DNA from 2 places in the Devosia sp. Micro-HW1 genome. Region 1 is predicted to be linked to the other one. Evidence: riboswitches for the same ligand, from Rfam matches in the RefSeq annotation. Region 1 holds a riboswitch; the other holds the start of a gene.
The links. A riboswitch is a leader RNA that binds a small molecule or an ion and turns the genes downstream of it on or off. The one in region 1 is predicted to bind cobalamin.
Positions count from the first base shown of each region.

Region 2: linked by a shared signal. The riboswitch ahead of MQW79_RS16905 (CbtB domain-containing protein) and the one ahead of nrdH (glutaredoxin-like protein NrdH) in region 1 are both predicted to bind cobalamin.

Region 1 is NZ_CP094375.1:2,156,535-2,159,739, reverse strand. It holds gene MQW79_RS10245 (lytic transglycosylase domain-containing protein) at 1-453, opposite strand, end outside; gene MQW79_RS10240 (4-fold beta flower protein) at 488-829, opposite strand; cobalamin riboswitch at 1,155-1,377, shown strand; gene nrdH (glutaredoxin-like protein NrdH) at 1,476-1,697, shown strand; gene nrdI (class Ib ribonucleoside-diphosphate reductase assembly flavoprotein NrdI) at 1,723-2,127, shown strand; gene nrdE (class 1b ribonucleoside-diphosphate reductase subunit alpha) at 2,109-3,205, shown strand, end outside.
Region 2 is NZ_CP094375.1:3,509,081-3,512,285, reverse strand. It holds gene cobW (cobalamin biosynthesis protein CobW) at 1-447, opposite strand, end outside; gene MQW79_RS16910 (CbtA family protein) at 444-1,178, opposite strand; gene MQW79_RS16905 (CbtB domain-containing protein) at 1,225-1,407, opposite strand; cobalamin riboswitch at 1,460-1,675, opposite strand; gene MQW79_RS16900 (hypothetical protein) at 1,696-2,319, opposite strand; gene MQW79_RS16895 (DUF2164 domain-containing protein) at 2,427-2,681, shown strand; gene MQW79_RS16890 (DMT family protein) at 2,768-3,124, shown strand.

The sequences.
Region 1 (3,205 bases):
CGTCTCGGCAGGCAGCACCCCGCCATTGGCCACATAGCGCCCCATGCGCCCTTCACCGCCATTATAGGCGGCTGCCGCCAGCCCCAGATTGCCAAACTTGAGTTCAAGAAAGCGCAGATACTCGGCCGAGCGGGCCATGGCCTCGGCGGCATCGAACGGGTTGACGACGCCGCGCAACTCCGCAGTGGTCGGCATGAACTGGGCGATGCCCTGGGCGCCGGCGGGGCTCAGGGCAAAGGGATCGAAGCGGCTTTCCTGCCAGATCAGGCGGGCAAAATAGGCGACCGGCAGTTCCCAATGGGTGGCGAAGGCTTCGATGGCGCGGCAGACATCAGTCCGGTAGTTGTCCTCCGCAATACAGATGTCGCGCCCGGCGAGGCCAAAACACGATTTGTCAGCGTCCTGGCCCGTCGCTTCGGCCATCAACGGTGCGCCAGTGGCCAGGACCAGCATGATGGCACCCAATGCTCCCGATGCGGCACGCGCTCTACCAGGCATAGTCAGCCCAGGCATTCTTTGCGAGCGGCTTGACGGGCATGGGCGCGCGGTTCTCTTTGAAAGGCATGGGCTGCTTGATCTGCTTGAATGGTGTGGGCCGCGGTGTTGGCGTCAGCGGGCCACCCCTGGCGCTTCCCGAAAAATAGATGCGGTAGCCCTGGTTGTCGACGATCCACCCCTTCGTGTACCAGCCGAAATGGGCGCCGGAAAACAGATAGACATGGTCGCCATAGAAATAGCCGATGGGGACGCCGTCCCAGGCATAGAGGTGCTCATCGTCATCAGAATAGAGGCATGCCGAGCCATGCCGGTCATAGAATTCGATGCTCATGCCCGTCCTCCATGCCCCGCTGACCGGGCCGCTCGGAATAAGACGACAGTGGGCACCCCGCCGGCCCGACCCTCATGGGCGAGCCATGCCGCACTGGCGCGGGCGCGTGCGTGAAACGCACCACCTCTAACCCAGGCGGTCGCGGTTGGTTCCCGCCATGCCTGGCCGTGCGGACACCCATTCTGGTTCACGAGCGCGTGAAGCGATGCACATGCTTTCCGCCTCTCCCATGGCGAATCAGGGCTTAGCGAAATCAAGCCCAAAAACGCGAATCATGGCGGTCATGTGACGCGTCTGGCGCGTTGACGAATCCGTCCTGTCACATACTATATGTAGCGTTGAAGGTTCCTTCGCTCCCAAGGGGTGGAGGCTAAGACGGGAATTCGGTGCGTCAGGCGTGTGCAGCGGCTGGTCATTCCGGAGCTGCCCCCGCAACTGTCAGCGGTGAGTCTCTGTTCGCGTGTGCCACTGGGTTCCAGTGACCTGGGAAGGCCGAACAGAAATGCCGATCCGCGAGCCAGGAGACCTGCCTCAACACATACGTCCACCGGCGGGGTTTCCGGGCGGCGGCGATCTGTGCCGGGTTCAGCCCAGCCCTGTCGTCTCGTCCTCTGCCCCCGCACCGAATACCAGCTTGGGGAAATTGATGAACATCACCGTCTATAGCAAGCCCGCCTGCGTCCAGTGCACCGCGACCACCCGCGCGCTTGACCGCAAGGGCCTCGACTACACCGTGGTCGACATCTCCGCCGACGCCGACGCCTATGCGCGTGTCGAAGAGATGGGCTATCGCCAGGTGCCGGTCGTCGTCGCCGGTGATACCCACTGGGCCGGTTTCCGCCCCGACATGATCGGCGCGCTGGCCTGATTCTGAAACGGGGTAGGGCGTCAGCATGGGCGGCCTCGTTTATTATTCCAGCACCTCGGAAAACACCCATCGCTTTGTCGAAAAGCTGGGCGTGGGCGGGGTCAGGTTGCCGGTGGACGCTTTGAGCGAGCCACCGGTGATGGACGAACCTTTCGTGCTGGTCCTGCCCACCTATGGGGGCGGCGACGGCAAGGGCGCGGTGCCCAAGCCGGTGATCCGCTTCCTCAATATCGCGGGCAACCGCAATCTCATCCGCGGCGTCATCGCCGCGGGCAACACGAATTTCGGCACGGGCTATTGCATTGCGGGCGACATCGTCTCGCAAAAATGCGCCGTGCCGCTCCTCTACCGGTTCGAGCTTTTCGGCACCGATGAGGACGTCGCCAATGTCAGACAGGGACTGGAACGGTTTTGGATACGCTCACACTAGACCGCACGGAAGAACGCCCCGCCAAGGGTCAGGGCCAGGATCAGTCGCTCGACTTCCACGCCCTCAATGCCATGCTCAATCTCTATGATGACCAGGGCAAGATCCAGTTCGACAAGGACAAGCAGGCGGCGCACCAGTATTTCCTGCAGCATGTGAACCAGAACACGGTGTTCTTTCACAATCTGCGGGAAAAGCTGACCTATCTCGTCGAAGAAGGCTATTACGAGCAGGACGTGCTCGATCACTACAGCTTCAACTTCGTGCGCGATCTCTACGATTACGCCTATGACAAGAAGTTCCGCTTCCCGACCTTCCTCGGCGCCTTCAAGTATTACACCAGCTACACGCTGAAGACTTTTGACGGCAAGCGCTACCTTGAGCGCTATGAAGACCGCGTCTGCATGGTGGCGCTGGCTCTGGCCCGCGGCGATGAAGTGCTGGCCCGCAATCTCGTCGACGAGATCATTTCCGGCCGTTTCCAGCCCGCGACCCCGACCTTCCTCAATGCCGGCAAGAAGCAGCGCGGCGAGCTCGTCTCGTGTTTCCTCCTGCGCGTCGAAGACAATATGGAATCGATCGGCCGGGCCATAAACTCGGCTCTGCAGCTTTCCAAGCGCGGCGGCGGCGTGGCGCTGAGCCTCACCAATATCCGTGAGATGGGCGCCCCCATCAAGCAGATCGAGAACCAGTCCTCGGGCGTGCTGCCGGTCATGAAGCTGCTCGAAGACAGCTTCTCCTATGCCAACCAGCTTGGCGCTCGCCAGGGTGCGGGGGCCGTGTATCTGCATGCCCACCACCCAGACATCATGCGCTTCCTCGATACCAAGCGCGAGAATGCCGACGAAAAGGTCCGCATCAAGACGCTGTCGCTCGGCGTCGTGATCCCCGACATCACGTTCGAATTGGCCCGCGATAACGAGGACATGTACCTGTTCTCGCCCTATGACGTGCAGCGCGTCTATGGCGTGCCGATGACCGAGATTTCGGTCACCGAGAAGTACCGCGAGATGGTCGAGGACAAGCGCATCAAGAAGAAGAAGATCAAGGCGCGCGAATTCTTCCAGATCATCGCCGAGAT
Region 2 (3,205 bases), 1.4 Mb from region 1:
CGCGGCTTCGTCGCTGGCGAACCGCCCTTCGGACAGCGCCGCCGCGTCGGCGACGGTGACGACACCGTCGATGGTCACCTGGGCCTTGATCTCGGGCCAGTTGAAAGCGCGGATCAAGGGCTGCGGCAGGGCCAGACCCGAGGTTTCGATGACGATATGATCGAACTTTTCGTCGCGGGCGAGCAGCGCCTGCATGGTTGGGATGAATTCATCGGCCACAGTGCAGCAGATGCAGCCGTTGGAGAGCTCGACCATGTCCTCTTCGCGGCAGGTCTCGTCGCCGCAACCGGCCAGGATGTCCTTGTCGACGCCAAGATCGCCGAACTCGTTGATGATCAGCGCGATGCGCTTGCCCTTGGGGGCATGCGCCAGCATATGGCGCACGAGCGTGGTCTTGCCCGCGCCGAGAAAGCCGGTGATGACGGTGGTAGGGATCTTGGCAGTCATGCGCGCGCTCCAGTTGGAATAGCGGCCGGACGGGCGGCCAGATAGTCGGCCATGCGGCCAAAGGCGAGGCCGAGCACGACCCAGAAGATGGCGCCATTGTAGAGCACGGCCGACACAAATTCGGCGGTGAGGCGCGGCGGCACGCCGGTGGGGTCGCTGGGGGCAACCGGAGCGGAGATGAGCTGGGGCAGCAGCACCAGGGCGACAGCAAGGGCCAGGGCCCAGGGCGCACGGAACTTCGCCACGACGATGAAGGCCGCGCCGGTGGAAAGGGCAGCGGTGAACCACCAGACCTGGCGGGCCAGCGTATCGGCCACCGGCATGCCGGGCATGCCCGGGGGCAGGCCGAGCGCGGGCGCGAGGGTGAAGGCGGCAAAACCCGCGACGCCCCAATAGAGGCCATTGGCGAAGGTGATCGGCAGGTTGAAGACCACCGAGACGGCGCCGATGATGAGCGCATAGCCCGCGGCCATCAGGATGTTGGAAACGACCGTATACGTTGTGCGCTCCAAACCATCCTGGGGCGCCCATTCGTCTTCGGCATGCTCATGGGCGGCGGCGGGCGCGGCTTCATCCGTGCCCTCGGCGTGGACATGAACTTCCGCGCCGGTGCCTTCATAGCTCTCGGCAGCGAAGATCAGCGGGGTGACGCGCCAGGCCTGGAAAGCCGATGTGGCCAAGCCAGCACAAAGGGCTGCGACCAGCGCAGCCAGAAACAGATTGCGGAACATTTTTCCCTCATTTTCCCAGAGGCGCCGGCGGCGCCGCAGCCCGGCCTCAGTGGCAGGGGAAGCCCATGGCGTGACGGGTGTCATGCGCGCCGTTGTGCAGGCGGAAGTCGCCGGCAAAACCGGTGCCGACGAGCAGGGTCATGCCCAGCATGAATGCCAGGACACCGGCGATGAGACGCTGGGACAGGGAAAGGGAATTGAGACCGGTCGAAACCGCAGGCGTATTCATATGGCACCCTCCGTGCGCGGAATAGGATGGACCGCAAAGGGTCCGATTATCCTGATTGCTCAGGGCAAGGGCAGGTCTCCTGGCTCACGGTGAATACAGCGCCCTCGCCTTCCCGGAATTCGACGAATCCAGTGGCAAATGAGAGCGCCCACCGCTTACAGTTGCGGGGGCAGCCACGGATTTGGTCCCTTATGGGTACGCCGCACCGTGTTCCCTTTTGATCCCCTTGCACAGTTACGCGCGGGGAACCTTTGCACTGTCAGGATTACGCCCTGGAGGCGGGCGGGGTCAATCGCGGAAATCGGGATGGGGATAGCCCAGGGACACCGCATAGACATAGGCGCCGACCGTTTCGAGCAGGGGCTCGGTGGACTGGAGCTCAACATCGCCATAGATCGCATCGGTATTGACCTTGACCGGCTCGTCGCCCGGCGTGAAGCGCACCGACAGGTAGCAGCCGCCCGGCAGCTCTGACAGGGCGCCGCTGGGGAAGCTGGCAAAACCGCCATAGTCCCAGCCAAAGCCATTGAGCCGGAAGGGTTCGCCATTGATGTCGGCCACTTCCACGACGGTCATGCCCTGGCGGATGCCACCGGGCGCGGCCAGGGTCGGTGGCAGGTCGACATTGCCCAGTCCCTCGCGCTTCTCCTCGTCCCACCAGGAAAATTCGAGCATGCGATCAGGGTCATCGGGATAGACCCTTGTGCCCAGCATTTCGGTTCCTTCCGGTCCGGGCACGGTGCCGGTCCAGACATTGTCGGCGCCATAGATTTCGATCAGCCTTGCCTCGGAACTATCCATGGCAAAGGCGCCCTCGCAGACTACCTGATCGCGCGGCGGTTTGTCCTTGGCGGCAGCGGGGGCAATGACAAGCGGCAGGGCGAGCGCGGCAAGCAGAAGGCGGGCGGGCATCTGACGGGATCTCCTCGGGCAGCGCCAGATTGGCGCAGGTTATGACGCCCGACAAGAAGCGACTCGCGATATGAACGGGCGCTGAACCCTTCATCGAGGCCCATTGCATGAAACCCATTACCTTCAGCCGCGAGGAAACCAAGGCCATTGTCGGGGAGATCCAGGACTATTTCCGCCACGAGCTCGACCAGACGATCGGCGCCATTCCGGCGGAAATGCTGATGCAGTTCTTCGCCGAAAAGATGGGCGCCTATTTCTACAATCGCGGGATCTACGACGCGCAGCTTCTGGTGCGCAAACAGCTCGACAATGTCAGCGACGAAATCTTCGCGCTTGAGCAGCCGACCAGGCACCTGCGTTAAGGGTTCTTGCCAAGATCGCGGCGGCGACGGAAGAGAAGCGAAAGCGGCCGTGACGCGGGCCGATTCGCTGCAATTCTGGTGATAAATTGGGCTTCAACTTTGCCACGCTCGCCCCAATCGGGCTGCTGATCGCCTCCAACATCTTCATGACCTTTGCCTGGTACTGGCACTTGAAATTCCACAGTTTCGCGCTGTGGGCCGTGGTGCTGATCAGCTGGGGCATAGCCTTTTTCGAGTATTGGCTGGCCATTCCGGCCAACCGGATCGGCCACGAGGTCTATTCGGCGGCCGAGCTCAAGACCATTCAGGAAGTCATTTCGCTCTCGGTCTTTGCGCTGTTCGCCGTGCTTTATCTGGGCGAGAAGCTCACCTGGAACCATGCCATCGGGTTCGGCTTCATCGGCCTGGGCGCCTTTTTCATCTTCAAGGGGCCGCTGAAGTAGGGCCAGCGACCCGCGTTAACCGTCATTGCCGGGCCTGCCCCGGCAATCCACCTTGCGAAAGCGTGGACCACCGGGACAAGC